4 regions of the Staphylococcus gallinarum genome follow, and region 4 is predicted to be linked to each of the others. Evidence: predicted binding sites of a transcription regulator. Region 4 holds the regulator's gene; each other region holds the start of a gene.
The links. Region 4 encodes Rex, which represses fermentation and respiration genes when NADH is low (regulators of the CRP and FNR family bind a similar motif). Its sites were predicted from a motif close to TTGTGAAATATTTCACAA; they were not measured.
Positions count from the first base shown of each region.

Region 1 (7,894 bases), 190 kb from region 4:
ACTTGCGTGATATCGAATAAACTATCATACTTCTCAGTATCAATATTAATATGCATATTATTGAATTCATTGGCTTTCAATAATATTTCACGTAAATTACGATAAGCTAAATCAATATCAAATTCTGAACCTAATTGGCTCAGTTTAATAGACATATGGCCATTTAAATTATGATTATTAATCGCATACATCACTTCTAAGATTTGATCTTTTGCTTGTATCGCTTCGCCTTCGGTGTCCACAAATTCACCTAGGCAATCAACAGTAACTGTAATTCCTTTATCGTTTAAACGTTCAATTGTGTCTAACAAAGCAGGGATTGTGTTTCCTGCTACAACTTTATTCGCTCCTAACATGGGACCGATTTCTTTAGCTGCATTATTTAATAAAGTATTGTTAGATAGTCCTATAAAAAAATTTTTCACAATTGGCATATTAATTCCTCCCATTCTGCTAATAGCTTACCTTTCTATAATAGTGTAGCATGAATCAATTGTTAAAGAAATCGTTTACAATAAAATATATTACACTTTATATTTCATAGTACACTCATGTAATTGGTATAGAAGTGTTTTTATATATATAATGGCACAAAAATTAAATCATTCACGACAAACTACATGTTTAAAATGGAAATATCGTATACGATTTTGATACAATAAATGTAATGAATTAAATTTTTATATAGAAGGGGAAGTAGTAATTATGTGGAAATGGGAAACAGAAAATGAAGCTAAAGGCGTCATTGTGATCGCTCACAATATGCTAGAACATACAGGACGCTATGCATATGTTATTACCATGCTTCGCCGTAATGGATACCATGTGATTATGGGCGATTTACCAGGTCAAGGCCAAACTTCTCGTTCTAATAAAGGTCAAATTGAAAATTTTGACGTTTACCATGAGCATATACTTGAATGGATAAGAATCGCAAATGAATATAAGATTCCTACATATGTATTAGGTGTTGGATTAGGCGGCTTAATTATGTTGAATCTACTTGAAAAGGTCGACGTACCTATTGAAGGACTTATGTTAATTTCACCATTATTAGAATTTAAAAAAGGCAATAAAACACGTAAAGATAAAGTGATTTCAAACGTAGGGAAAATGGCCAAGGATAAACGCTTTAAAGTAGGTATAAAGGTTGAAGATTTAACACGTAATGAAGAGGTCATTGAAGAAACGATGAATGATCAATTGATGTTGCAAAAAGTTACATATAATTGGTACAAACAAATTACAGACATTATGAAAGAAACAGTGACACATTTAAAGGATATAGAATCTATACCTTTATTATTGATGTATGGTGATGCAGATAAGGTGGCAGATATCACTGCAATGAAACTAGTTAAAGATAAGGTCACAACCAATGAACTGTATTTTAAAGAATGGAAAGGTTTGTATCACGAGGTACACAATGAACCTGAACGTGATGAGGTAATGCGCTATATCTTAGCTTTCTTAAATAATAGTTCAAGTAATAATGGATTTGTAATTGATGATGAAAATGAACCTTCATAATGTGTCATGAATTAGTTATTTAGTTGAAAATTTATGATTGCTAGTTGGATTTTGAGTTGAAAGGTTATACGCCATATCTCAAGTTTTTGGTTTGGTTGATAATTTTCCCGCTCAAAATTAAAAAATACAAGTTGCTGTTGAGATACTCCGTTTAAAGTAGACACTGAAAAGTGAAGCCTTTGAAGGGAGTATTTTTATAATCTGCAATTCATTTAAAATGTAATACTTCTGAACTGTATGAATATATCAATAAAATATTGTGATTATTTTCACAAAAAATATTGCAAAAACTAAAATTGTTTGGTATATTTAATTTGTGAAAAAAATCACATAACAAACATAAATTAAATAAACTTTTGAATAGTATTTGAGGGAGGCAGTTTTAATATGGAAATGATTAAAGGAAACAAAGTTGTATTAGTTGGTGATGGAGCAGTTGGTTCTAGTTATGCATTTGCAATGGTTGCCCAAGGTATTGCTGATGAACTTGTTATTATAGATTTAGCGGAAGAGAAAGTGAAAGGTGATGTATTAGACTTAAATCACGGAGCACCTTATGGCGATTCCCCAGTTAATGTTAAAGCAGGACGATATAGTGATTGTAGCGATGCAGATTTAGTTGTTATAACAGCTGGTGCAGCACAAAAACCTGGTGAAACTAGACTAGATTTAGTTGAAAAAAATACTAAAATATTTAAATCTATCGTAAGTGAAATTATGGATTCTGGATTTGACGGTATATTTTTAATCGCAAGTAATCCAGTTGATGTATTAACTTATGTTACTCATAAAGTTTCTGGCTTACCTAAAGAACGTGTTATTGGTTCAGGAACAATCCTTGATACTGCACGTTTCAAATATGAATTAGCACAAGAATTTGGCGTATCTCCAAGTAGTGTTGAAGGTTCAATTATTGGAGAACATGGTGATTCAGAATTAGCTGTTTGGTCACAAACACGCATTGCAGGACAACCTTTATATAATATGTTAAAAGATGATCCTAGCAAACAACATAGAATTGATGAAATTTTCGTTAATACGCGTGATGCTGCTTATGATATTATCAAAGCTAAAGGTGCGACATACTACGGTATTGCAATGGGCTTATTACACATCACAAAAGCAATTTTGAAAAATCAAAATGTAGTTTTAACAGTATCTAGCTATTTAGAAGGTGAGTATGGACAAGACGATGTTTATATGGGTGTTCCTACATTAGTAAATAGAAATGGAGCAGTAAAAATATTTGAAACACCATTAAATGATGAAGAAATTAAATTATTTGAGCATTCTTCAAAAGTTTTGAAAGAAATGCAAAATAAAATCACGGATATAATTGCATAATTCATTGTTTATATTTAAACTGTAAATAAGATTAATTTTGTTTTAAAATCAAATATTTATAAAGAGTAGATTTACCACTCTTGGGGAATGTGATTTTACAAGTTAATCTAACATATATCATTTACTATGATTGGGGGAGTACTCTATGGGAAAGACACTTGCCGATAATGTTGATGGTGTATTGAGATTAGAATTAGTATTGCAAGACATCAATGATATCTTTAGCAAAGTTCAGAAGCAGTACAAAATGTCTAAAGAAGAAATCTTAATACTTCTTACTTTATGGAAAGAAGGATCAATGACTTTAAAGGAAATGGATGGTTTCGTTCAAATTAAATCATACAAACGTACAAGAACGTATAATGATTTAGTTGAAAAAGAGTGGATCTTAAAAGAAAGACCACAAAATGATGAACGTACAGTTATTATTCATTTCAATGAGAAATTGAAAGATCAAAGGGAAGATCTTTTGTCATTCTTTAAAGAAGAAATTGATTCAAAGTCATCAAGCATGCAAAACAGTCTTAAATCTATTTTAAATTTATAGGGAATGTTAAAGTAGGTTGAATTATAACTTTTACTGTAACATTAAATGCGTGAAATAATTATATTTGCGTAAATAGAGATTGGGACATGAACTCCCAATCTCAAAGGTAAAGAGCTGATCTGTAATGGATTGGCTCTTTTTTAAAAATTTTACACTATAACACAATACACAAGACGGATTGTAGTTCAATGTGCGACCAATTATATAAAAGCAAAAAACGTTAATTTCTATATGTTCTAAATAGAAATTAACGTTTTTGTTAAAGCTGAGCGCTGTGTATGTGTACATGCTACCATATGAAATTCACAGTGTATCGATATATGACATTAATAAAGTCACTAACTTGACTGCTATAATTTTGATTAAGATATTAAATTTATTTGCTTTAAATTTGTTATGCGCCTTATTGTTTGAAGTGTTCGGTATTTATCTTTTTTCTATTGCGCATATAAAAGGTGGATTATTTTGTTGATTAATAAATTGATATTGTAATACATGGGCTTGTTCTTGGTCGATTTGTGTTAAATAGTCAAATAATGCATCCTTTTCGATTTTCCCTTCAGGATGTCCATGATAAATCACTAATATAATGATACCTTCTTTGGATAATATTTGAAAAATATCCTCAATAGCTGCAATCGTCGTTTGTGGTTTGGTAACAACTGATTTATCTCCTTTAGGTAGGTAGCCTAAATTGAAGATTGCTGCATCGATATGACCATAATCAGTAGGTGGTATATATGTTTGCACATGCTCATGGCCGTCTTGAATCAATGTTACATTATCAAGGTGTTTCGTACGTTCAAAGGTATTCTGAATTGCTGTTTTTTGTATATCAAATCCATAAACTTTACCATCAGGTACTTGCTCAGCTAAAAATAATGTATCATGACCATTACCACATGTAGCATCAATCACAATGCTTTCTGAATTAACATGACTGGTAATTAATGATTTGGCAAATGGTAAAATGCGTTCTACCTTCATGATTTTACAGTACTTTCAAAGTATTTACCTTGATAAGAATTTCTTCTTGTTAATTCATTATCAATTTCATTTAGTACTTCCCATTTATTGACACTCCACATAGGACCTACCATTAAATCTATCGGTCCATCTCCTGTAATTCTATGAACGATCATTTCTTGTGGGATGATTTCTAATTGGTCACATACCAAGTTTGTATATTCTTCTTGAGACATGAATTCTAACATACCCTTATCGTATTGTTTGACCATCGGTGTACCTTTTAACAAATGTAATAAATGTATTTTAATACCTTGAACGTCCATTTTTGCAACTTCTCGAGCTGTTTCCATCATCATATTGTAATCTTCGCCTGGTAAACCATTAATGATGTGTGTGCAAATGTTAATATTATGCTTTCTCAATTTTGCAACACCATCATGATACGTTTGCATATCATGAGCTCTGTTTATTAAATCAGATGTTTCTTGGTGTACGGTTTGTAATCCGAGTTCCACCCATAAATAAGTACGTTCGTTTAATTCTGCTAAATATTCAACCACGTCATCTGGTAAACAATCTGGACGTGTTGCTATAGATAAACCAACGACACCAGGTTCCTTTAATACTGCTTCGTATTTTTCGCGTAATACTTCAACAGGGGCATGTGTGTTTGTAAAAGCTTGGAAATAAGCTATATATTGACCTTCGTGCCATTTTTCATGCATGCGATCTTTAATTTGTTGGAATTGTACTTCTACTGGGTCTGCGCGATTCCCAGCAAAGTCACCACTACCTGCAGCTGAACAAAATGTGCAGCCACCATGTGCAACAGTGCCATCTCTATTAGGACAGTCGAATCCGCCATCGATTGCTACTTTAAATATTTTTTGTCCAAATTTATTTTTTAAGTGGTAATTCCATGTATGATATCTTTTGTTTTCAAATGCGTAAGGGAAAAATTGACCCATGAGACATTTTCCTTTCTAAATTCATTCTAGTTAAAGATTTTAACATATTTTAATGCTATAGTGTTTAGAGTGAAATGAGAAAATTTGAAAGAAAGGAGCCTTTTAAATGAAAATGCCTAAATCTGTTTGGTGGTTGGTAATTGGTATGGCATTGAATATAACTGGCTCAAGTTTCTTGTGGCCGTTAAATACAATATATATGAATGATGTTTTGCACAAAAGTTTAACAATGGCAGGACTAGTGTTAATGATTAATTCTATAGGTATGGTTGTGGGTAATTTACTAGGTGGTACATTATTTGATAAATTAGGCGGCTACCGCACGATTATATTAGGAACTATCATTTGCTTGATGAGTACGACGCTATTGAATTGTTTCCATGGTTGGCCTTGGTATGCAGTTTGGTTAGTTGCTTTAGGTTTTGGCGGTGGAATGATTGTGCCAGCAATTTATGCTATGGCTGGTGCTGTATGGCCCAATGGTGGTAGACAGACATTTAATGCAATTTATTTAGCTCAAAATTTAGGTGTTGCGATTGGTGCTGCATCAGGTGGATTTGTTGCTGAGTTGAGCTTCAACTATATATTTATTGCGAATTTACTGATGTATGTGTTATTTGCAATTGTAGCAATAACACAATTCAATATTAAAATAGATGTCAAAGTTAAATCACCAGAAGCATTAAAGTTATTTTCTAAGTCTTATAGATTGTACTTTAAAGCGTTGATTGCATTATGTGTCTTATTCGCTATTTGTTGGATTGCTTATATTCAATGGGAGAGTACAATTGCTTCCTTCACACAATCTTTAAATATTACGATGGGTCAATATAGTTTGTTGTGGACAGTAAATGGTATTTTGATATTAGTGGCACAACCTCTGATTTATCCATTTATTCGGCTGATGAAAGGTAATTTAAAGAGACAAATGTTTGTAGGTGTCTGTATTTTTATAGTTTCATTTTTTGTAACAAGCTTTGCAGAACAATTTTCAGTATTTATGATAGGAATGATAATTTTAACATTTGGAGAAATGTTTGTGTGGCCTGCAGTTCCAACGATTGCAAACAAATTGGCTCCAGAGGGTAAACAAGGTTCGTTTCAAGGTTATGTAAATTCAGCATCGACAATAGGAAAAGCGATTGGACCATTGTTAGGTGGCATGATTGTAGATATTTATGATATTCAAAAAATGTTTCTAATTATGATGTGCTTATTATTCATCGCTATAATTTGTATATTTATCTTAAGTCACTATTTGAATAAGATAAATGCTTCATAACTTAAAAGTTTAGTAATTACAATGAACAATGAATCAAGCGAATAAAGCTTTAAATACATTTTACTACTTGAAATAAAGTGTTATTTAAAATATTATTAGTAATGTATAGGAGTAGTAACTTAAATACTTATCATCAGAGAGCTAGGGGATGGTGAAACCTAGTGTTAAGTGTTAAGTGAACTTACCAGAACGTAAAGTGAATTGATAACATCTCAAACTATTAATTGAAACGAGTGCACAAGATTTGTGAAGCAGGGTGGTACCGCGGCTGATTTAATTTGTCGTCCCTTTGAATTAAATAATAGTTAGGGATGTTTTTTTATTGAATAGGAGGAAAAGTAGTGAATTACAATCATAATAAAATCGAAAAAAAATGGCAGGATTTTTGGGAAGAACATAAAACATTTAAAGCAAGTGATAATCTTGGACAAAAGAAATTCTATGCATTAGATATGTTCCCGTATCCATCAGGTGCAGGTTTGCATGTTGGACACCCAGAAGGATATACTGCTACAGATATTGTTTCTCGTTATAAACGAATGCAAGGCTACAATGTTTTACATCCGATGGGGTGGGATGCATTTGGGTTGCCTGCAGAACAATATGCATTGGATACAGGCAATGATCCTAGAGAATTTACTAAGCAAAATATAGCAACTTTCAAGCGTCAAATTAAAGAACTTGGTTTTAGTTATGATTGGGACAGAGAAGTAAACACAACGGATCCTCAATATTATAAATGGACGCAATGGATTTTTATTCAATTATATAATAAAGGGCTAGCATACGTAGATGAAGTAGCGGTTAACTGGTGTCCAGCATTGGGAACTGTATTATCGAATGAAGAGGTAATTGATGGGGTATCTGAACGAGGAGGACACCCAGTTTATAGAAGACCAATGAAACAATGGGTCTTAAAAATAACTGAATATGCTGATCGCCTACTAGAAGATTTAGATGATTTAGATTGGCCAGAATCATTAAAAGATATGCAAAGAAATTGGATTGGAAGATCTGAAGGTGCAAGTATTAACTTTGATGTTGAAAATAGTAATGCCCAAATCGAAGTATTTACCACACGTCCAGATACAACTTATGGTACAACATTCTTAGTGCTTAGTCCTGAACATGAGTTGGTTGACGAAATTACTACCGATGATAAAAAGGAAGCTATTAAGCAATACCAAGAAGAAGCGGCGAAAAAATCTGATTTAGAACGTACTGGTTTATCAAAAGAAAAATCAGGCGTCTTTA
Region 1 is NZ_CP069082.1:1,154,831-1,162,724, forward strand. It holds gene JN168_RS05435 (proline dehydrogenase family protein) at 1-434, opposite strand, end outside; gene JN168_RS05440 (alpha/beta fold hydrolase) at 706-1,530, shown strand; gene JN168_RS05445 (L-lactate dehydrogenase) at 1,918-2,874, shown strand; gene JN168_RS05450 (transcriptional regulator, SarA/Rot family) at 3,020-3,421, shown strand; gene mnmM (tRNA 5-(aminomethyl)-2-thiouridylate-methyltransferase MnmM) at 3,848-4,408, opposite strand; gene mnmL (tRNA modification radical SAM protein MnmL/YtqA) at 4,405-5,358, opposite strand; gene JN168_RS05465 (MDR family MFS transporter) at 5,465-6,640, shown strand; T-box leader at 6,733-6,932, shown strand; gene leuS (leucine--tRNA ligase) at 6,982-7,894, shown strand, end outside.
Region 1: the regulator Rex is predicted to act here: its motif matches at 1,845-1,862, upstream of JN168_RS05445 (L-lactate dehydrogenase).

Region 2 (7,894 bases), 250 kb from region 4:
AACACGAAACGCTTTGAAGATAATAATAAACGATCAGAATCAATTAATTTATCTGAGTATGAAGATTCTAAAATTTGATATATATCAAAATTATGGAAGCTTAAAAAGCTAATCACATAAGGCAATTGTTGTTTTGGTAAGTTAATCTTTAAAGCATATAGATGCTTTTCCTTATAAATTGAAAACTTGAATGAATTACAAAACTTTATTTGTTTACAAACTTTGGCTAAATCTTTTCGTGTCTTACGTTTATTAAGTCCACCAATATTCAACACAAATGTTTCTGTTTTATCTAAAAACATATAATACCTCCACATCTATATAAAAATGAACCTGAATATAATACATAATATTCAATTGTAGTTTAATTTTCACCAGTTTTAATTTCTATTAAATTGTACCACTCTTTTTTGTTATATTCACTAGGTCTTAAGAACGAAGTTCAATAAAAGTTGATTACAAGGGTGTTAAGCACTATTAACAAATATTAGAATATTTCGAAAATTATATTGTTCAGACTATGAAAGTATGATACATTTTTCTTTATTACTACATAGAGGAAGTGTTCAAAATGTTATCAAAGGTAAGTAGATTCGCGACAAACACATTCTTAGTATGGATGTTGATTGCAGCTATTATTGGGTTCATATTCCCAAATCAACTTGCTACAATAAGCGGCTTTGTCCCATATCTATTGGGTATTGTAATGCTAGGTATGGGTTTAACTATAGATCCGAAAGATTTTAAAATTGTCTTTCAACAACCAAGATCGGTTATTATTGGTGTGATTTTGCAGTTTACAATCATGCCAACGACTGCGTTTCTCATTGCTAAATTATTTAATTTACCTGCAGAAGTAGCAATTGGAGTTATATTAGTAGGTTGTTGTCCAGGTGGCACATCTAGTAACGTAATGAGTTATTTAGCGAATGCCAATGTCGCATTATCGGTAGCTATTACAAGTGTATCGACAATTCTTGCTCCGATTATGACACCAGCTTTAATTTATCTATTCGCACATCAATGGTTACAAGTATCATTTATGAGTATGTTTTGGTCGGTAATTCAAGTTATCTTAATTCCAATAATTATTGGTTTTGTGTTGCAAAAGCTATTCAAAAACTTTGCTGCCAAGACGTCAACTGCACTTCCAATTGTTTCGGTTGTAGCCATTTCATTGATTTTGGCATCGGTTGTTGGAGGTAGTAAGTCACAAATTTTACAAACAGGTCTGTTAATATTTGCAGTTGTTATTCTACATAACGTTGTAGGTTATACTTTGGGCTATACTTTAGCTAAAGTATTTAAACTTGAACGTGCAGATAAAAAGGCCGTGTCGATTGAAGTAGGGATGCAAAATTCAGGTTTAGCAGTTTCCTTAGCTACGGTTCATTTTAGCCCATTAGCAGCTGTGCCTGGTGCAGTCTTTAGTTTAGTACACAATATTACTGGTCCAATATTGGCGAAATATTGGCATAAACGATAATAAAAATATGAGTGCTCGAGCCTATTACTCCAACTTAAATTGCTGGGTAATAGGCTTTTTTAGATAGGTATAACCATGTATGCATATATTATGATGTTGTTGTAATTTGTTGCGAAATGGTTTGAGCGCGTTTTTTAGATAAATATGCTAAGATAGCAGTAATTTCATTGAAAGAATCAGCAGCAGACTTGAGTGATTAAAATAACATAATGAAAGTTAAATAGGAGGTATGTGTGATGTATAGAGCAGTCGTATTTGATTTCGATGGTACAATCATTGACACTGAGCAACATCTGTTTCAAATTATTAATAATCATTTAACAGGTAATGGTTTAGATCCTATTTCTGTGGACTATTATCGTCAATCGATTGGTGGCGCCGCTACAGAATTACATAACTATTTAGAAGCGCAACTTGGACTTGAAAAAAAGTCAGCCATATATCAAGAACATAACGAAACAAGTGTGAATTTGCCAATCAATAAAGAGGTAGAAGCGTTGATGAAATATTGTAAACAGCGTCATATACCAATGGCAATTGCTACAAGTAGTTATAGAAAGGATATTGAACCTACCTTTAAACGTTTAGGATTAGAGCAATATATGGACATTATTGTTGGACGTGAAGATGTCGACGAAGTAAAGCCTAATCCAGAATTGTATTTAACAGCGGTTCAACAATTAAATTATAATCCAGTTAATTGTTTAGCAATAGAGGATTCGGTTAATGGTGCGACAGCGGCAATTAATGCGGGTTTAGACGTTATAATTAATACTAATCGTATGACTGAACTTCAGCCGTTTCAAACTCTTAATTTTACTGCTAAAGATGTTACAGCAAATGAAATTATTGAACACTATTTTGAACAGCGTGGGAGTAAATAATAATGAATGCATATTTACTATTATTTTTCTTAGGAGGGCCACTTGTATTAGCAATTGGCAACTTAATATTAGGTCCGATATTCAATCGTAAGATCCCATTTGCCATTCATTTACGTTCGTTTATCATAGCAACATTGCTTTATTTAATTGGGGCAACTATCTTATATTTTTTACTATTACAAGATAAGCTTTAATAAAAAAGATGTTTATAGTTTAAGTCTAGCTAGTGACTCATACTGTAAACATCTTTTTGTTATATTATTTAGTAAATTGGAATATTAAAGTAACTATCACTAACACGAGTAAGATAGCATCTATACCGACCATAATTGCAAAGCGTGGATTCTTTTCACCATTAGCTTTACTTTTTTTAACAGCTTTTAAATTTGGAATTAAACTGACGATTAATAATATTAATATGATGATTCCTAAGACAAGACTCACTTTTTATCACTGCTCGCTTTCTTTTTTTCAATATATTCCCAAAGATATCCTGCAAGAACACCAATGATAATACCTATAATAATACCAACTTTTATGGCTGAAAATAAGGCGCTTACTAAAATAGCAATTAATAAAGTAATCGGTATCGTAATGCCGAATTTATATTTTCGTTCTGGAGAATTAACAATTGAAAATAATACAAAATATAGTACACCAAATACGACTGCAGCCAAAAGCGATTTTAAAAATACTGACATAAATGCGTGATGTGAACCACTAAAATAATTTAACAGAAAAAATAAAATGCCGAAAACGACTGCATAACTAAGCGTTCGTTTAATTGAGTTTGAAGCCATAATGTACTCCTTTTTATTTGAAAGATTACAAAAAGTATAGCATATATTATGGTTGAATAAGAACTCATGACAATTTAACGATTAATTGTCGAATTGATGATGATCATTTAGATAAGCATAGAACAATCCAATGATTAAACCGCCTCCAATGTAGTTGCCTATCGCAGCGCATACTACATTAACTATAACTGGAATCGTTTCTATTATTGAACTCTGATAGATAAAGCCTGCAGCAAATAGTACAGAATTATATACGACATGTTCGTATCCCATAAAGGCAAATATCGAAACACCAAACATCATTACAAACATTTTTGCTAAGACGTCATCTATTTGCATTGCAATAACTAAAGAGATATTGATAAAGAAATTGGCAAAGATCCCCTTGATCAATATTGCAAACCAACTTGCTGTTAGTGTCTTGTGTTCAATTATTGCATCGAGATGTATCATCATATCAGGTGTCATGACATCAGAAGCACGCATCAGTAAGAAGAGGATGAGGCCTCCAACCGTGTTACCAATAAAACATAAGGTGAATATTTTAAATACACGGGTGGGGGCAATGACTCTGTAATATAAACCAACTGTGAAATACATAAAGTTACTCGTTAATAACTCAGAATTTGTAAAAAGAATAAGTACGAGCGCAAAACTAAATGCAGTTGACGCGATTAGATTAGAAATACTAGGTGACATTTCAGTTCCAAAGTTGGCTTTCAGTGATAATACAAAAACAATAATTGTACCTAAGATAAAACCTGCCATAATCGCACGTAACAAATAGCGTTTGAAATAAAAACTTTGAAGTATATCTTTGGTTTTAATTGTTTCTACGACATGGTTCACCCAAACTTTCCCATAAAAAACTTTATCCCATTGCACATTTTTTCCGTTCAAGGTTGTGTCCTCACTTTCATTTGATTTAAAGCTAGTATACTATGTCTCTACACATTTGTGAAACTTTTCACAAATAATACAATTTTTACTTTATAAGCCTTGAGAGAGGTATTTGTAGAGAATAGAAGAAAAGATGGAGAGGGAGAAAAATTATGCTTTACAATTTATAGTAAAATCGCGTACAATTAAAAAACGGAAATGTAAGGGCTTACATTGTTTTAGTTTGGTATTTTAATTTTGCCAATTTATAGTATAATAGCGACATGATAAGTGATTAATTATACTTATATTTGAGAGAGATGGGGTTTGAATGAGATGAATGATAATAATGAACTTCAGAGGGGATTAGGTGCGCGTCAAATGCGGATGATTGCATTGGGTGGTACCATAGGTGTAGGTCTATTTATGGGAGCTACAAGTACAATCAAATGGACTGGACCTTCTGTAATATTTGCTTATTTAATAGCAGGTATCTTTTTATTTTTAGTTATGCGAGCAATGGGTGAGATGGTTTATTTACATCCTACATCAGGTTCGTTTGCCAACTTTGCAAGTGATTACATACACCCAGTGGCAGGTTATTTGACTGCTTGGAGTAATATATTTCAATGGGTAGTCGTCGGTATGAGTGAAGTTATCGCCGTCGGAGAATATATGAATTATTGGTTCCCAGATTTACCACAATGGATTCCAGGCGTTATCGTGGTTGCCTTGTTAATGGGAGCAAACTTAGTTTCTGTTAAAGCCTTCGGTGAGTTTGAATTTTGGTTCGCGATGATTAAGGTAGTTACAATTATCTTAATGATTGTTGCAGGATTTGGCTTAATCTTCTTCGGACTTGGTAATGGTGGAGAAGCAATTGGTTTATCTAATTTATGGTCACATGGTGGCTTTATGCCAAATGGTTGGGTTGGATTCTTCTTTGCTTTATCAATCGTAATTGGTTCATATCAAGGTGTTGAATTGATTGGTATTACAGCAGGTGAAACAAAGGATCCACAGAAGAATATTAAGAGCGCAGTAAACGGCGTAATCTGGCGTATATTAATTTTCTATATTGGAGCAATTTTCGTAATTGTTACAGTTTATCCTTGGAATGAATTAGGCAACATCGGAAGCCCATTCGTTGCGACTTTTGCTAAAGTAGGTATTACTTTCGCTGCTGGATTAATTAACTTTGTAGTATTAACTGCAGCAATGTCTGGTTGTAACTCAGGTATCTTTAGTGCGAGCCGTATGACTTTAAACTTAGCTCAAAAGGGCATGCTACCTAAATTCTTTACTAAAGTAATGAAAAATGGTGTTCCTTTCTGGACAGTAACAGCGATTGCAATTGGTATCTTAATTGGAGCACTATTAAATGTTATCTTGCCACTATTCATTAAAGGTGCAGATAGTATTTTTGTTTATGTTTACAGTGCGTCTATCTTACCAGGTATGGTACCATGGTTTATGATTTTGATTAGTCACTTAAGATTCAGAAAGCATCACCCTGAAGAATTGAAAGGGCATCCTTTTAAAATGCCAGGTGGAGCAATCACTAACTATGTAACAATGGCATTCTTTATCATGGTATTAATCGGTATGTTATTTAATAAAGAAACAGTCGTATCTGTAGTAATCGGTATTATTTTCTTATTATTAATGACTGCATTCTATTTCATTAAAGGCTATCATAAGTTAAGTAAGAACGAGCAATTATAAAATTATCTGACTTATTAAAAAAATGTATCTTCTTATATGGAGATCGTTATAAGTTAGGTATATTAAACAAGAGAATATATAAATGTATCAAACCTTATCAAGGCGTGTATCGTCTTGATAAGGTTTTTTAATGCATCATTATTAATAGACAGCTTTATATTAGAATTATGAATATGGTATATAATCCTTTTCAGATAAAAAGCGAGAGTTATTAATGAAAATGAATATATAATGCAACTTATTTACATAAATTTTACATCTTAAAAACAATAACTCAACACTCTTTGCTTACACTTACAGTATAAGCTTGATAATACATATTAAAGGAGTTATTAATTATGAAATTCTATAATAAGTTAGCAACAGTATCGGTGACTAGTGCAATTGTTATGGGTTCTGTCTTGGGAAATGCACAATCAACTTTCGCATCGAGTGGGGGAAATAGTTCAGATCAACCTGTCGATGTATCATATATGGGTAATACAAAGAACCCTAAGAATGTTATTTTCTTAGTAGGTGATGGAATGGGACCATCGTATAATAGTGCTTATAGATACTTTGCGGATAATCCTGAAACTAAAGAAATGGACAAGACAGCATTTGATAACTACCTATTAGGTACACAACGTACAAATCCAGATGATCCAAAGGAAAATGTTACAGACTCAGCAGCAGGTGCAACGGCATTTAGTTCTGGCCATAAAACATTTAATGGAGCAATTGGTGTTGATGCAAATAAACAAAAAGTTAAAACTGTATTAGAACAAGCAAAAGAAAACGGGAAGTCAACAGGTCTAGTTTCAACTGCAGAAATCACTGATGCAACACCTGCAGCTTATGCAGCTCACGTTGATGACAGAGATAAAAAAGATGAAATTGCACAGCAATTTTACAATGACAAAATTAATGGTAAACATAAAGTTGATGTATTACTTGGCGGTGGTGCAGAATACTTTGGCGATAAAAATGGTAATTTAACAGATAAATTCAAAAAGGATGGTTATGATGTTGTAGATAATAAAACAGATCTACAAAATTCAACGAGTAAACAAGTATTAGGATTGTTTGCTGACAATGACATGCCATTACAAATTGATGCGCCAGAAAAAAATCCTAAACTAGTTGAAATGGAAGACAGTGCAATTAAGCGATTAGAATCAAATGACAAAGGTTTCTTCTTGATGGTAGAAGGGGCGTCAATCGATAAATCAGGACATCCAAATGATGTTACTGGTGTAATGTCAGAGATGAGTGGTTTTGAGAAATCATTTGATTATGCGATGAATTATGCAAAATCACATCCTGATACATTAGTTGTTGCAACAGCAGATCACTCAACTGGTGGTATGACAATCGCAAAAGGTAAAGACTATGTTTGGAATCCAAAAGCTATCCATCAAATGAAGCATTCTGGTTCATATATGACTAAAGAAATAGCAGAAGGTAAAGATCCAGAGAAGGTAATTAATGACGGCTATGGCTTTGAAGTTTCTAACTCTCAAATCAGTAAGATTAAAGATGAAGCTGAAGCATTGAAGAAATATGATGAGGAAGATAAAGAATATGAAGCGCAATTCCAAAAATTACAAGATGCAATTCAAAAACCAATAAATGATAAATCACATACAGGTTGGACAACAAATGGACATACTGGAGAAGATGTGAATACGTATGGTTTTGGTCCAGGTAGTGATCGATTTAAAGGTAATATTGATAATACAGACAATGCTAACAACATATTTGATTTCTTTAAACATGACGTAAAGCAATAAATATAAAATAACATTGTTATAACTTAATGAACTAAAAAGCACCTAATTTCAGGAATTCCTGTCATTAGGTGCTTTTTATAGTAGCTGAAGATTTGAAAACGTTAATGTTTAAATTTTATTAAAGATAAATGCTTTCGATAATTATTGAGTGCCATTTTAGATTGTGTGATGGAATCAAGAGATGATTCATAATTCAATGCAATGTAACGATAATATAACACATCAACTGAAAATAATTGTGCAAACAGTGAAGTGGTTGCTGCCATACGTAATTCATTCTCATCGGTTTGTCCGTAAATTAACTTGTAGTTTGAAACTTGTGCTATGGGATTATCAGCTGTGCTAGAA
Region 2 is NZ_CP069082.1:721,061-728,954, forward strand. It holds gene JN168_RS03050 (hypothetical protein) at 1-302, opposite strand, end outside; gene JN168_RS03055 (bile acid:sodium symporter family protein) at 572-1,486, shown strand; gene JN168_RS03060 (HAD family hydrolase) at 1,723-2,370, shown strand; gene JN168_RS03065 (hypothetical protein) at 2,373-2,564, shown strand; gene JN168_RS03070 (hypothetical protein) at 2,629-2,814, opposite strand; gene JN168_RS03075 (hypothetical protein) at 2,811-3,170, opposite strand; gene JN168_RS03080 (formate/nitrite transporter family protein) at 3,252-4,070, opposite strand; gene JN168_RS03085 (amino acid permease) at 4,386-5,774, shown strand; gene JN168_RS03090 (alkaline phosphatase) at 6,113-7,546, shown strand; gene JN168_RS03095 (MurR/RpiR family transcriptional regulator) at 7,648-7,894, opposite strand, start outside.
Region 2: the regulator Rex is predicted to act here: its motif matches at 4,126-4,143, upstream of JN168_RS03080 (formate/nitrite transporter family protein).

Region 3 (7,894 bases), 340 kb from region 4:
AAATTAGATTTAGAATGGGGGCCAAACTGGGAAGATGATTTAGCTGGTGGGCATGTTACAGGACCAGAAGATCCCAATATTCAACGTATTGAAGAAGATATTAAGTTTAAATTTGATGAAACATTTATGATGTATTTACCTAGACTTTGTGAACATTGCTTGAATCCAAGTTGTGTGGCATCTTGTCCTTCTGGCGCAATGTATAAACGAGATGAAGATGGCATTGTGCTAGTAGACCAAGAGGAATGTAGAGGTTGGAGATACTGTATGACAGGTTGTCCATATAAGAAGGTTTATTTCAACTGGAAAACAAATAAAGCTGAAAAATGTACATTCTGTTTTCCAAGAATAGAGGCAGGTTTACCAACTGTATGTTCAGAAACATGTACAGGACGTATGCGTTATTTAGGCGTACTACTGTATGATGCCGATAGAGTTGAAGAGGCCGCTAGTGCAGAGAATGAACAGGAGCTATATGAAAAGCAATTGGATTTATTCTTAAATCCATTTGACGAAGCGGTAATTGAACAAGCCCAAAAAGATGGTCTTTCAATGGAATGGATCGAAGCAGCACAAAATTCACCTGTCTACAAATTAGCAATTGAATATAAATTAGCATTTCCATTGCATCCTGAATATCGAACAATGCCAATGGTATGGTATTGCCCACCACTGAGTCCGATAATGAGTTACTTTGAAGGTAAACAGGCACAAGCGGGTAATAGAAATCCAGATATGATATTCCCTGCAATTGAAGAAATGCGTTTACCTATTCAATATTTAGCTAGCCTATTTACTGCTGGCGACACTGAACCTGTTAAACTTGCCTTGCAAAAAATGGCAATGATGAGAAGTTATATGCGTTCAGAAATTACAAATAAAGACTTTGATCATTCAAGGTTAACGAGACTAGGTTTAACAGAACGCCAAACTAAAGATATGTATCGTTTGCTAGCTATTGCTAAACATGAAGATAGATTTGTAATTCCGACATCACATAAAGAAGCATATATGGATACGTATCGTGCTCAAGGTAGTCAAGGGTATGGTGGAGAGTACTTCGGTTCAAATTGTGATGGTTGTGGTGTTCCAGTAGCCGTTGAAGCTGGAAAATCAGGTCAAGAAATCTATAATGAACAGTTTTATGGGGGAATATTCCGTGATTAACTTTAAGCTATTTGAACAATATCAAACCTTACTTGGTTACCATGCACAGTTGTTAGATTTTCCAAATAAACAAACGTTTAAAAGTGAAACGTTTAAACAAATTGTAGATGAAACACAGCCGTCATATGAGGAACTAATTGCTTTCAAAGCAGAGATAGAACAATATTCACTCATTGAAGTACAACAATTATATTCAGATACATTTGATTTTAATAAAAAAGCACCGTTGTATATGACTTATAATAAATTTGATACTCAAAAGGAACGTGGTCAATTACTAGCGAAACTAAAAGTATTATATGAAATGTTTGGTTTAAAGATGGTAGATCAAGAGTTATCGGATTTTCTTCCATTGATGCTTGAATTCTTATCTGTTGCAAATTGGAATGACGATGATCGGGCAATTGATAATATTGAATTTGTCATCATGATTATAGAAGATGGTACGTTTGCAATTTCTGAGCAATTAGCGAAATCGCAAAATCCATACTATCATTTAATACGTTCGTTACGTAAAACGCTTAAGGCTTGTATTGAACTAGAACAGATGAATGAGGTGAAGTAAATGTTGAATCAATTTTTGTGGGTTATCTTACCTTATATCTGTATGGCTACATTTATAATTGGACATATTGCACGTTATAGATTTGATAAATTATCTTGGACTGCAAAATCTAGTGAATTTATTGAAAAGAAACAACTTAAATGGGGAAGTATCTTATTTCATTTAGGTATTGTTCCTGTTATTATGGGTCACTTTGTCGGTTTAGTGATACCAGCATCTTGGTTAGAGGCACTAGGTGTCAATGATCATTTATATCATATAGGTGCAGTGTATATTGGAAGTGTATTTGGTATAATAACGTTGATAGGTATGTTGCTATTAACGGCACGACGACTTTCTATTAAGAACGTTAGAAGGTTAAGCTCTGCATTAGATATAATTGTTAACATTTTCTTATTACTTATTGTATTTATGGGCTGTTATGCAACGATTGTCACTAATGCAGTTACGCCAACTTTTGATTATAGAGAAACAATTTCAATTTGGTTTAGAAATTTATTTGTATTCTCTCCTAATGCCGATTTGATGGTACAAGTACCTATTGCATTCAAAATGCATATTCTATTAGGCTTTGCGATCTTTGCACTTTGGCCGTTTACTAGACTGGTACATGTATGGAGTGTTCCTTTCACATATGCGAGTCGTAGTTATATTGTTTACCGTAAACATAAAGTGTGAATGGAGGAAATAATTTGAATTTAGTCACATTAAATGAACATTTAGATTATCAATCAGCTTTAGATAAGTTAAGGATTGATGAGGATTTTGATTTTGCGGGATTAGCATTTTACGAAAATGAAAAGCAAGTTTCACCAATAAAATGGCACTATGTCTCCGGAAATTTAAATGATCGTTATAAGTTAATTGTACTAAGAAAAGGTAAAGGTTTGGCTGGTACAGTCATGAAAACAGGTAAACGTATGATTATTGAAGACGTGAACCATGATGACATTATATTTGAAAAGCATAAGTATCCAATTATTATGAGTGAATCACTGACAGCTATGATAGCTATTCCATTATGGTATGAGCACTATGTTTATGGCGTATTGTTGTTAGGCCAACGTGACAATAAACCTTTACCATTGCAACATAATCAAATTTCTATAATTAATAAATTTGGAATCTTTAAAGAAGAAGATTAGGTGATAACGTTGATTTCAAAAAATAAAGATTCATTAACTCAGTTATTATTTCAGTATTTTAATCACACTAACGAGATGATTGTTTTTGTTGATGCTTCTGGAAGTGTAATTGCAAAGAATGATGCAGCAAAGGAAATCATTGCAGAAGATAATGATTATCAAGGAATGACACATGCGATTTGTAATCGTTGTGACGGCTATACGAATGAATATGATTTACAATCATGTGTAAATTGTTTTTTAGAAGCAAAGGAAATTGGTAATTCTAGCTTTCAAGTATTTATGAAAACAACACATGGGACTATTGAGCCTTTCACAGCGACGTATCAAACTATAGATGAAGCTACAGGAGTCAAAGCATTTACATTACAAAATGTGTCACCACAAATTGAAAGACACGATAAAATGTATCAAAGACAAATGATGCAAAAGACAATACATGCACAAGAAAATGAACGCAAGCGTATTTCACGAGAATTACACGACAGCGTCATTCAAGAAATGATGAATGTAGACATTGAATTGAGATTAATGAAATATCAAAAGGATGTCGATAGCCTAATTCACAATTCGTCAAAGATAGAAGGACTTGTTACCAAATTGATTGATGATATTCGTAATTTATCAGTGGAATTGCGTCCATCTTCTTTAGATGACTTAGGATTAGATGCAGCATTTAAATCATATTTTAAACAAGTCGAAGAAAATTACGGTATACATGTGATTTATCATTGTAATTTATTAACACAACGCTTTGATAATGAAATAGAAACGGTGATATATAGAATTGTGCAAGAAGCCGTGTTTAACGCTATAAAATATGCAGAAATTGATTTCGTGGATGTTGATATAGAGGTCACTGATGAGCGATTAGTTGCTAAAGTCGTCGATAAAGGAAAGGGATTCGACAAATCAGCACAACCTAAAGGCACAGGTTTAGGATTATATGGAATGAATGAACGCGCGGAGTTAATAAATGCGAAAGTTAATATAGATACAGATATTGGGAAGGGAACAAGTGTAACAGTTGAAGTTCCATTATAAGTATATAAGGAGATTTTAAGTTGAGAATTGTAATTGCAGATGATCATGCCGTAGTACGAACTGGATTTTCTATGATTTTAAATTATCAGGAAGATATGGAAGTTGTGGGGACAGCAGCAGATGGGGTGGAAGCATATCAGAAAGTAATGCAACATAAACCCGATGTACTCATCATGGATTTAAGTATGCCACCAGGAGAATCAGGTTTAATAGCTACGAGTAAGATTAGTGACAGTTTTCCTGAAACTAAGATACTCATATTAACGATGTATGATGATGAAGAATATCTCTTTCATGTATTGAGAAACGGCGCGAAAGGTTATATCTTAAAAAATGCGCCAGATGAACAGTTATTACTAGCGGTGAGAACGATTTATCAAGGTGAAACATATATTGATGCAAAATTAACAACTTCATTAGTAAAAGAGTTCGTCAATCATTCAAATAAAGATATTAAAGATAGCACGGATCCATTTTTAATATTATCAAAACGAGAATTGGAAATCTTACCACTTATTGCCAAAGGATATGGAAATAAAGATATTGCTGAAAAGTTATACGTATCTGTAAAGACAGTGGAGGCGCATAAAACGCATATTATGCAAAAGTTAAATTTAAAATCCAAACCAGAATTAGTTGAATATGCAATGAAGAAAAAGTTAATAGACTTCTAATAGTGATACGCTTTAATCTTATGAAAGCCATATAACAATATGATTGTAGTTAATTGTATTGTTGTTTGGCTTTTTATATTGCTTATTAAATTAATGTGATACTCAGGTTGTTTCGTATAGGGAATTTATATATTTACTCAAGGGAAATTCCTTATGTTCATTTTTTCACAAAGATTCTAAAATTATAGTTAAAGATATACTACTAGGTTACTCACTAGTACAAGAGTTGATTTGTTATTAGCAATACATGACTAACAAGTAATTGTGTGTAGCATTTTGACTAGAAATTAGACTTTAAATTATTGTTAAGGATGAAGGTGAATATGAATGCGAAAGTCAACGGGTAGTTTTCAATTGGTCTTGCAGACATTTAGTTTAGTGGCTGGATTTATGGCGTGGAGTATCATTGCGCCATTAATGCCTTTTATTAAAGAAGATATACAAATAAGTGGGAGTCAACTATCAATTATATTAGCTATTCCAGTTATTCTAGGTTCTGTTTTAAGGGTGCCTTTTGGCTATTTAACAAATATCATAGGGGCCAAATGGGTATTCTTTAGTAGCTTTATAATTTTATTGTTTCCAATTTACTTCTTAAGTAATGCACAATCACCTATAATGTTGATGGCTGCAGGCTTCTTTTTAGGTGTAGGTGGAGCAGTATTTTCTGTGGGAGTAACTTCAGTACCTAAATATTTTCCAAGAGCTAAAGTAGGATTAGCAAATGGAATTTATGGTATGGGGAATATCGGAACTGCCATTTCTTCTTTTTTAGCCCCTCCTATTGCCGGTATAATTGGTTGGCAATCAACAGTGAGATGTTATCTAGTCATCATCGCAATTTTTGCATTATTAATGTTCTTGTTAGGTGATGCCAATGAACAAAAAATTAAAGTTCCGTTACTACAACAATCTAAAATTTTATTTAAAGATTTGAAATTATATTACATGAGCTTTTGGTATTTTATTACATTCGGAGCATTTGTTGCATTTGGCTTATTTTTACCAAATTACCTGGTTCAAAATTTTGAGATTTCAAGTGTTGATGCTGGTATTAGATCAGGTATATTTATTGCTTTGGCGACATTTTTACGACCTTTGGGAGGCGTATTAGGTGATAAATGGAATGCAGTTATCCTATTAATTATAGATTTTATTTTTATGATTATAGGAGCATTAATCTTAAGTTTTTCAGCACATATTATTCTATTTACAATAGGGTGTTTGTTAATTAGTCTATGTGCTGGATTAGGGAATGGTTTAGTATTTAAATTAGTGCCATTTTACTTTGCCAAAGAGTCTGGTGCAGCGAATGGTATTGTTTCCATGATGGGAGGCTTAGGTGGATTCTTCCCACCTATTGTCATTGCTTATGTCACATCAATCACTGGTACGAGCCATCTGGCATTTGTATTCTTAGCATTATTTGGTGTGATCGCAATAATAACTATGTATCATATTGTAAAACGTGATAAATTAACTTTTAAATAATAAAAAATAGGCGTCCACAGTGCAATTACATTGTGGACGTCTATTTGATAGGCTGATATATATTTAAATCACTGTTCAAGTGATGGATAAGGTCAAGAATATTAAATGAATATCGTTATACTTCACACCATCGTCAAATTCACTATAGTGCTACTTATAAAGTACTGTCTATTTAAATGTTAATTAATTTCAATGCGTGTTGCTTTATTTTCTTCAGCAGGTAATTTTGGCAGTGTTACACGTAAAATACCGTTATCATGCGCTGCAGTGATACCTTGTTCATTGACATTGTCAAAGTTAAATTGTCGTTTTAAATCGCTATAACTGCGCTCTTGGTGAATGATTTTGCCAGCTGAGTCTTCTTCGGTATTCAATTGAGTTTGTTTTGCTTCAATAGTTAAAACGTTTTTATCGAATGCTAAACTGATATTTTCCTTTTTAATACCTGGTAATTCTGCTTCAATTAGGTAATAATCTTCAAGTTCCGTAACATCAGATTTGATTTGTGTTTGATTTGGGAATTGATCGAATATTTGCTTGCCGAAATCTTTAAATAAGTCGCTAGGATTTACATCAAAAATTGAATTGTTAAATGGTTTCTTTTCAAAAGCCATGAGCAATCACTCCTTAATTTGTATAAAGTATTTTATTAATCAATGTTAATTTGTGTTTTACTTTGTTTCATTGGTAAGTTAACGATTAGCATACCATCTTCCATTGTGGCGTTAATATTTGTAGTATCGATGTGTTTAAAAATAAATTGTCTACTTTGTTTTTTAGTATTTCTTTCACGAATCAAGTACTGTTGTTCATTTTCAGTCGCTTCATTGTCAGAACGCTCTGCTGATATTGTTAAAATGTTGTTGTCGTATTCAATGTTAATATCTTCTTTATTAAAACCAGGGAGTTCTGCGGTAATTGTATAGTTATTACTTTGTTGATAAACATTTACTTTGAAATTTGAATTTCCAAGTAGCATATTATCAAATAAATCAGTTGGTAAATGACGTGTTTGTCTATATTGAATCATCTCTAAAACACCTCTCCTTTAACTTTATGATTACATTATAAAACTTTAGTCAAAGAAAGTCAAAGTCAAAGGCTTATACGTTTGAAAATTTTATTATGTTGATATTGTGGTAGGTGACTAGAAGGCATTGATTAAAGAAATTGAGCGCTGATAGATAAAGTAAAATATAAAAAAGAGGCAACTAAAAGATATAGAACGTCAACGTTAATGCAACTTCCTACTTTTAATCTACCTCGTAAGTATATATTAAATTTCTTTTGTAAAATGTTTATTTACAAATTTTTGTAATGTTTCCTTTAAGTCGATAGCTTCTTCTTTGTCCATATCAAATTCACTAAAGACTTTTTTAGAGATACCTAATAAAGGCTCTTTTACGTTTATTCCTTTTTCAGTTAACGCAATTTGTAAATTACGTTCATCATCAAGTTCACGTGTTCTTGTTACGTAACCTTTTTTCTCAAGTTTTTTTAATAAAGGTGTTAGTGTACCTGAATCTAAGAATACACGTTCTCCAAGTGTTTTGATATTAATCTTGTCTTCTACTTCAATTGCGAGTAAAACGATATAACCTGTATAAGTTAAATCAAATTCTTTTAAATATGAAGTATATTTTTTAATTATTTCCTTTGAAGAAACATAGAATAGAAAACAAAGTTGTCTTTCTAGGTTACTATCTTTTTCCTTCATTTAATCACCCCTTTTGAATGTTAACCTTATTATGAAGTGTAGGCGCTGTCAAGGAATGGTTGCGCCCACTTAGTGTTTTAAAATTATTAGA
Region 3 is NZ_CP069082.1:629,762-637,655, forward strand. It holds gene narH (nitrate reductase subunit beta) at 1-1,167, shown strand, start outside; gene narJ (nitrate reductase molybdenum cofactor assembly chaperone) at 1,160-1,732, shown strand; gene narI (respiratory nitrate reductase subunit gamma) at 1,733-2,410, shown strand; gene nreA (nitrate respiration regulation accessory nitrate sensor NreA) at 2,425-2,877, shown strand; gene JN168_RS02665 (sensor histidine kinase) at 2,887-3,921, shown strand; gene nreC (nitrate respiration regulation response regulator NreC) at 3,942-4,595, shown strand; gene JN168_RS02675 (nitrate/nitrite transporter) at 4,923-6,086, shown strand; gene JN168_RS02680 (Hsp20/alpha crystallin family protein) at 6,266-6,700, opposite strand; gene JN168_RS02685 (Hsp20/alpha crystallin family protein) at 6,736-7,116, opposite strand; gene JN168_RS02690 (MarR family winged helix-turn-helix transcriptional regulator) at 7,363-7,803, opposite strand.
Region 3: the regulator Rex is predicted to act here: its motif matches at 4,749-4,766, upstream of JN168_RS02675 (nitrate/nitrite transporter).

Region 4 (7,894 bases):
AATAGGCGTTTGATTGACTTTATTTCGGTCATAAAGTAACTGTCACCAGAAAGAATATCATCTTGGTTAACCATTGATGTATAGACATAACCTGGTTGATATTTAAATATAGTTGCTGTTGCAGTGTGAATAGTTTGAGCTGTAATTAGGTTTAAGGCGATTGCCTTCATAAATGTTGATTTTCCTGAAGCATTTGAACCAGTTAATAAAATATGATTATCAACATTCAAAGTATTTGGTACAGCATTTGGAATTAAGGGATGGGTCAATCCTTCAAAGGTCACTTCTTGATGATTTACAACTTGAGGTAAGCAATATTCATCTAACGTTTCTCGCCACAATGCTACTGCATAATGATTATCTACTTCTGCAACATAGTCATAGCATGCCATGACTTCGGATTCATATTTTTTAAAGCTATTTTGAATGAGATGGAAAACATGATAATCAAACATAAATATTAACTTAATTAACATAATAAGTATGAAGGTTTCATCATTAGAATTAGCTCTCCCTAATAAACCACTGAACTTTCGTGCTACTACAAAGTGTTTAAAATTCACAGCTGTTTCTGGTGTACCATCTATTTTGTGAATATCATAAGCACGTTTAATTACATTTGAAGTATAGAATATAGAATTTAAATCTTGGTCAAATGTTTTGCGAATCGTTCCACTCAATACCATATTAAATAATAGTGAAGCTATGGTAAGTAATAATCCATATTTAGCATTGAATATAGATAATATGAGAAAGATAAATGGTAGGTAAGTACAGGCCATATAAAAATTATTTCGCTGTATGTATACTAACTGATTAGGAAACAATGGATAAATTGATTTACCTAATTTTGCTAAGTGAATGGAGACATTTTCTCTGAATGATACATTTGATTTAAATCGCTTGATTAATGATTCATTCTTCACTTGATACATTTGCCTTAGAGTAGCGTATAAACGCATTTCACCAATAGAAGTGAAATTAAAGTTTATATTTTGAAATAACTGGTCCATATTTAAATCAGACCATGTTTTATCATCGATTAATTTGTCTGATTGATGCTGATGTTTGAATGTATCGTATTGATAATGATAACGATGGTATGGACGAATAAAGCACTCTAGTGGTTTTTGTCTATACCATAAGTTTTTAATATCATTCTTAAGACGGTAATTAATTACGATATTAGAAATAATCGCAATAATTAAACTAGCTAGAACAAAAGCAATAAAGAACCACAAAATCGTGGGCATGGTGAAACACAGTCCTTTCTCTCTATATAGTGAAGTCCTTTTTTATTATGACATTCATATAAAGAGATAACAATGTGGGTTCTTAATATTAAAACGTCTGAACAATGTCAATAGGGAACGTGCGTACTTATTAACAATAAGTGCATAAGTTGTGGATAAATAAGAAGATTAATGTGGATATGGAGTGTATTTCCAAAAAATCACAGCAATAAAAGTTACTTTTTACCTGTGTATAACTAGGATAACTTTGTGGATAGCTTACAATTCAAGGATTTTTATTGTGTATAAAAAAGTGTAAAATATATCCTATGAAAAAAGCCGATGTATTAAAATATACATTGGCTTAAGTGTAAGTCAGGATATTATTGTAATAATTCTTGTAATTCTGCCCATTCTGACATAACCTGTTCTAATTTTTGTTCGGTTTCTGCTTTTGCTATTGCAATATCATTTGCTTTATCTGGATTTGAAAAAATTTCAGGTTTAGTGAGTTGAACGTTTAAATCATCGATTTGTGCTTCGTAATCTTCAATTGCTAATTCACATTGTTCTATTTTACGAGTGATTTGTCGCTGTTCTTTCTTTTGTTGCTTTTGATCAATGTAATTATTTGTTTTAGGTGTATTGTCTATTTGTTGTTCTACCTGTGATTGTTCATGCTTAGATTTTAATGCTTCAGTTTCTTCTAGTTTATCAACATAATATTGATAGTCACCTAAATAGAGCGTGCCTCCCGTTGTGTCTAAATCAAATACTTTGTTAGCTAATTGATTGATAAAATAGCGATCGTGGGAAACAAATAACAATGTACCATCGAAATTTAATAAAGCTTGCTCTAACATTTCTTTAGAATCAATATCTAAATGGTTAGTCGGTTCATCCAAAATTAATACATTATTACGTTCCAGCATTAATAGTGCAAGTTGTAGACGTGCTTTTTCTCCACCTGATAAATCATTGATAACTTTTTTTACGTCTTCTTGTACAAATAAAAATCTGCCTAATACTGCTCGAACATCTTTTTCATTCATGGTAGGGTATTGATCCCAAATATAATCAAGAATTGATTTTGTTGATTTAAATTCTGCTTGCTTTTGGTCATAATAGCCAATCTTTAAGTTTGCACCTTTAGTGATGTCGCCTGAAATTTTTGGTTGGCGTTCTGCTATAGTTTTGATCAGCGTAGATTTACCAATACCATTTGGTCCAATGATCGCGATATGATCACCTTTGGTAATTTCTAAATTGATATTTGAAGTGATTGGTTCGTCGTAACCAATGGCTAAATTTTTTATATGAAAAACATCGTTACCCGTATTGCGTTCAAAATCAAATTCAATATTTGCACTTTTAGCATCTAAGATAGGCTTATTAATAAGTTCGATCTTTTCTAACATTTTACGTCGGCTTTTTGCCATACCCGAAGTTGATGCACGAGCGATATTTTTTTCTACGAATGTCTCTAATTTTTTAATTTCTGCTTGCTGACTTTCATACTCTTGCATCTTTTTTTGGTAATATTTATCTCTTTGTTCAATGAATTGACCATAATTTCCAACATAATGTTGTACATCACCAAGTGCGACATCATATATTTGATTAACAATTTTGTCTAAGAAGTACCTATCATGACTGATTATGATAATAGCGCCTTTAAAGTAATTTAAGTAACTTTCAAGCCATTGTGTCGTCTCCATATCTAAGTGGTTAGTAGGTTCATCTAATAGTAGCAGGTCAGGTTCATTCAATAACATTTGAGCTAAAGATAATCTAGTCTTTTGTCCACCACTGAAATCGTTAATTGGTCGATTGAAATCATCTTCCGTAAAGTTTAATCCATGTAATACAGTTTTAATTTTACTTTCATATTGATAGCCTTCTTGTTGCTCAAATTGGTTTGAGATACTTTCATAGCGCGCAATATGTGCTTTATATTCGTCAGTATCATATTCCTCTGCATGTTTAGCTAACCAATCTGTTTCAAATTTCATTTGTTCTTGCATTTCTTTAATATGTTCAAAGGGCTTCGTCATTTCTGCGATTACCGTTTGATTGGTATTTAAAGTCATTTGTTGTGTTAAATAACCCATTTTTAAATTTTTAATTTTTGATATATGTCCAGAATCATAATCTTCGACACCTGCAATAATTTTCATTAATGTAGATTTACCAGCTCCGTTACGTCCAACAATACCGATACGTTCCCCCGTCTTAACTTCTAAATCTACGTTGTTGAAAATATCATCCCCGTCGAATGATTTTGTAATATCGTTTAATTGTAATAATATCATTCGAATTTGCACCTCTCTATTCAAAATCTATTTTACCGTATAAAGCGTATGGATAAAACTATCAGTGTTTATTTTTATATATCATTAATGTATAATGTTGTAGTAATTATTAGATTATTTAGTATTATTATTTAAATTAGGGGGACATGATCTTGGCTAATCAAAGCGATAAGATTCCTCGTGCAACGTTGAAACGTTTACCGTTATACTACAGATTCGTCAATACATTAAAATCAAAAGGTATAGATAGAGTGAATTCAAAGGCAATCAGCGAAGGATTGAATATAGATTCTGCAACTATTCGTCGTGATTTTTCATATTTTGGAGAACTAGGAAAAAAGGGTTATGGCTATAATATCGATAGCTTATTACACTTTTTCAAAAATGAAATTAGTGAAAATGATGAAATTAAAATTGCCATTGTTGGTGTTGGGAACTTAGGTAAAGCATTGTTAACTTACAATTTCTCAATCCATGATGAAATGACAATAACGGAAGCTTTTGATATACGAGAAGATGTGATAGGTACTGAAATCGGTCAAGTAAGTGTTAGTAATTATGCAGATATTACCGAGGTTCTAGAACGTGAACAAATAGATATCGTAATCCTTACTACACCTGAAGATGTTGCGCAGCAAGTAACAGATAAGTTAGTAGATGTTGGAGTGAAGGGGATATTAAACTTTACACCAAGTCGTGTATCTACGCCATCTGATGTGCAAGTTCATCATATTGATTTAGGTATAGAATTACAATCATTATTATTTTTTATGAAAAATTATAGTAACAAATAATTTTAACAAACGAGTTTACTTATTTAATAGAGATAAGTAAACTCGTTTATTTTTGACTTACTTTTTGTTAAAGAAAGATTTCAATATTATCTTTTATTTGTACGGACAAAGATTAAAATATATTGACTTATACGGACAAATATAATACATTGTAATTGTAAACGTTTTCATAAAAAAGGGGTTAAGGGGGATTTTATGGAGCAGATAAACAATCCAATTGTAATACAGAGAGCAGATCCGTTTGTTTTTAAGGAATCAGGAACATATTATTTTACTGGTTCTTATCCGAAATATGACCGTATTGTTTTGAGGAAAGCATCGTCATTGAATGAGCTAAATGAAGCAAAAGAACATGTTGTATGGACTAAAGATTTAGATGGAGAAAAAAGCGCATTGATTTGGGCACCTGAAATTCATAAAATAAATGATAAATGGTTTATCTATTATGCAGCAGCACCAAATGATTACATTGAGGATGATACATTTAATCATAGAATGTTCGTCTTAGAGAATAGTAATGATGACCCACTTACAGATAACTGGATAGATAAAGGGAAAATAGATACAGGATGGGAAACATTTTCGCTGGATGCAACCGTTTTTGAATTAAATGGGCGTTTATATTATGTTTGGGCACAACAAGATATAGAGATACCAGGACACTCAAATATCTATATTTCTGAAATGGAAAATCCATGGACATTAAAAGGGTCACCAACAATGTTAACGATACCCGAATATGACTGGGAGTGTAAGGGTTTTTGGGTAAATGAAGGGCCGGCCATTTTAATAAAAGAGCAACGTATATTTTTAACATATTCTGCGAGTGCAACAGGTATTGATTACTGTATGGGAATGCTTGTTGCTTCTGTAGATAGTAATCTATTAGATGTTAATGCTTGGGATAAAGTTGAAGAACCTGTATTTACAAGTGCTATTGAAAATGGACAATACGGTCCAGGACATAATTCATTTACAAAATCTAAAGATGACTTGCATGATGTGTTGGTCTATCATGCTAGAAATTATACAGAGATTGAGGGCGATCCATTGTATGATCCAAATCGTCATGCACGTGCGCAATTAATAGAATGGTATAATGGTTGGCCGGATTTTGGTTCACCTGTTGTTGATACGCGTTCAACACCTCATTCTACCAAGGTAATTGGAAGTGATGCCATTGATTAATTTAAAGCGTATTACATTTTGGAGATTTGGTGGCATTAATTTCTCTTATTTTGCTATCTGGACATTAATCATTACATTTTTGCCATTGTGGTTAAATAGAGTAGCACATTTAAACACAGCAGAAGCTGGAATTGTATTTTCAACAATGTCTATTGTAGCAATTGTACTTGAACCAATTTATGGCGTCATACAAGATAAATTAGGATTAAAAAAGTATTTGTTTGCATTTGTTATTTTTTGCTTACTGCTAATAGGACCATTTTTTGAATATGCTTTTATTCCATTAATCAATATGAATGTGCTGTTAGGTAGTGTATTAGGTGGTTCATTTATTAGTTTGTGTTTGTATAGTGGTGTGGGGGTCGTCGAATCATATTGTGAAAAATCGAGCCGAGCAAATAACTTTGAATACGGCCATGCAAGATTATTTGGTTCAATTGCTGGCGGTTCGTTCGCATTTATTGGTGGCATTATGTTTGTGAAACAGCCCAATAGTATATTTTGGGTATGTACTATAGTAGCACTATTACTTGGTATTATTCTCTGGTCTGTTAAAGTTAACGCATTTGAATATCAAAAGGATGATAAAACGAAAAATGAAAGAGCATATGTAAATAAAAATACGATTCTAAAGTTATTTAAAAATAAAAGTTTTTGGGGATTGTGTTTATTAATTATTGGTAGTGCCAGTTTATATGATGTATTTGATCAACAGTTTCCTAATTATTTTGTTAAATTTTTTACAAATCAAAGTAATGGGGAATCATTATTTAGTAAATTAACTTCAACTCAAATTTTTATTGAAGCGGTTGTTATGATATTTATGCCATGGATAATTAATAAAATAGGTTCTAAGAATGGCTTATTCTTATTTGGTATTATTTTATTTTTGAGGGTCATAGGTACGGCATTCACAGATGAAGTTTGGTTACTATCATTCTTTAGACTATTAGCAGCGATAGAAATGCCACTAATGTTAGTTTCTATAATGAAATATATCGTAGGTACATTTGATATTAGACTATCTGCTACAGTTTACATGCTTGCATTTAATGTAGCGAAGCAATTAGGGGTGGCATTTTTCTCTTTAGTAATGGGGAAACTTTATGTAATTATCGGTTTTCAAAACACTTATATTGTGATGTCGCTAATTATTATTGTCCTTGTTTGTCTAGGTGCTTTATTAATGAGTAATGATAAAATAGATTATCAAAAAATTACGATGAATAGAAAAATAAAAAAAGTAAGTTAACTTTATATATAAAAACCAAATATATATTAATCAAGCCTCTAGAACATAAATACCTAGCATTAAGCCCATCAAAGATTTTTGATGGGCTTGTTATTGCTTGCTTTCCTAAGGTAGCGAGTCTCGGTCTCGACACTCATCTTACTCCCTCAGGTGTCTCGCAAACAATTCGCAGTTCTTAAATGTAATTACTACAATAAATAAGACATTTTAAAATGAATTATTTGAAACAGAAACTATCCCTGAGATAAACCAAAAAATAAAAAACAAATTAAGTGATGAAGATTTAAATAAAATCATAAATCATCGATTATTTACTAAAATTTCTATTTCTAAATATATTAAATATATAAAATGAGCTAAGAGGTTGAAAAGTTACTCTGATTCTAATATTATTAATCTTATTGATTTTATCGGGGAAAGAGGTTATTGAATGACTTGGTTAATTTTTAGTGGGCTCATTGTAGGTGCACTATTAGGTTTTGTAATGCAACGCACACGGTTTTGTTTAGCAGGTGGCTTTAGAGATATGTATGTACAAAAAAACAATAAAATGTTTTATGCATTATTAATCGCAATTACGGTTCAAAGTATAGGTCTATTGATTCTTACGTCAACTGGAATTGTTGAAATACCAACAGCATCATACCCATTAATAGGTACTATTATTGGATCATTTATATTTGGTATAGGGATTATCTTATCTGGCGGATGTGCAACAGGTACATGGTACAGAGCGGGTGAAGGTTTAATTGGTAGTTGGTTAGCACTTGCAGCATATGCATTTACATCAGCAGCAACTAAATTTGGGATTTTATTGCCATTAATGAATGGCTTAAATAAACCAACTAATGTCAATACAAGTATGGCACAAACAACAGGCATTCCAACTTGGATTTGGGTGTTAATATTAACAATTATTACTGTATTTGTAGTGGTTAAGACATTACGTAAGCCAAAACCTAAATTTGCAGTACCACAATTAAAACAAAAATTCACTGGAGTTAGACATTTACTATTTGAAAAGAAATACCATCCTTTTGTTGCCGCAATTGCTGTTGGATTAATTGCATTATTGGCATGGCCAGTCAGTGAGACAACAGGTAGAATGTATGGTTT
Region 4 is NZ_CP069082.1:966,614-974,507, forward strand. It holds gene JN168_RS04370 (MutS-related protein) at 1-1,253, opposite strand, end outside; gene JN168_RS04375 (ABC-F family ATP-binding cassette domain-containing protein) at 1,616-3,544, opposite strand; gene JN168_RS04380 (redox-sensing transcriptional repressor Rex) at 3,691-4,338, shown strand; gene JN168_RS04385 (glycoside hydrolase family 43 protein) at 4,534-5,526, shown strand; gene JN168_RS04390 (oligosaccharide MFS transporter) at 5,519-6,778, shown strand; gene JN168_RS04395 (YeeE/YedE family protein) at 7,209-7,894, shown strand, end outside.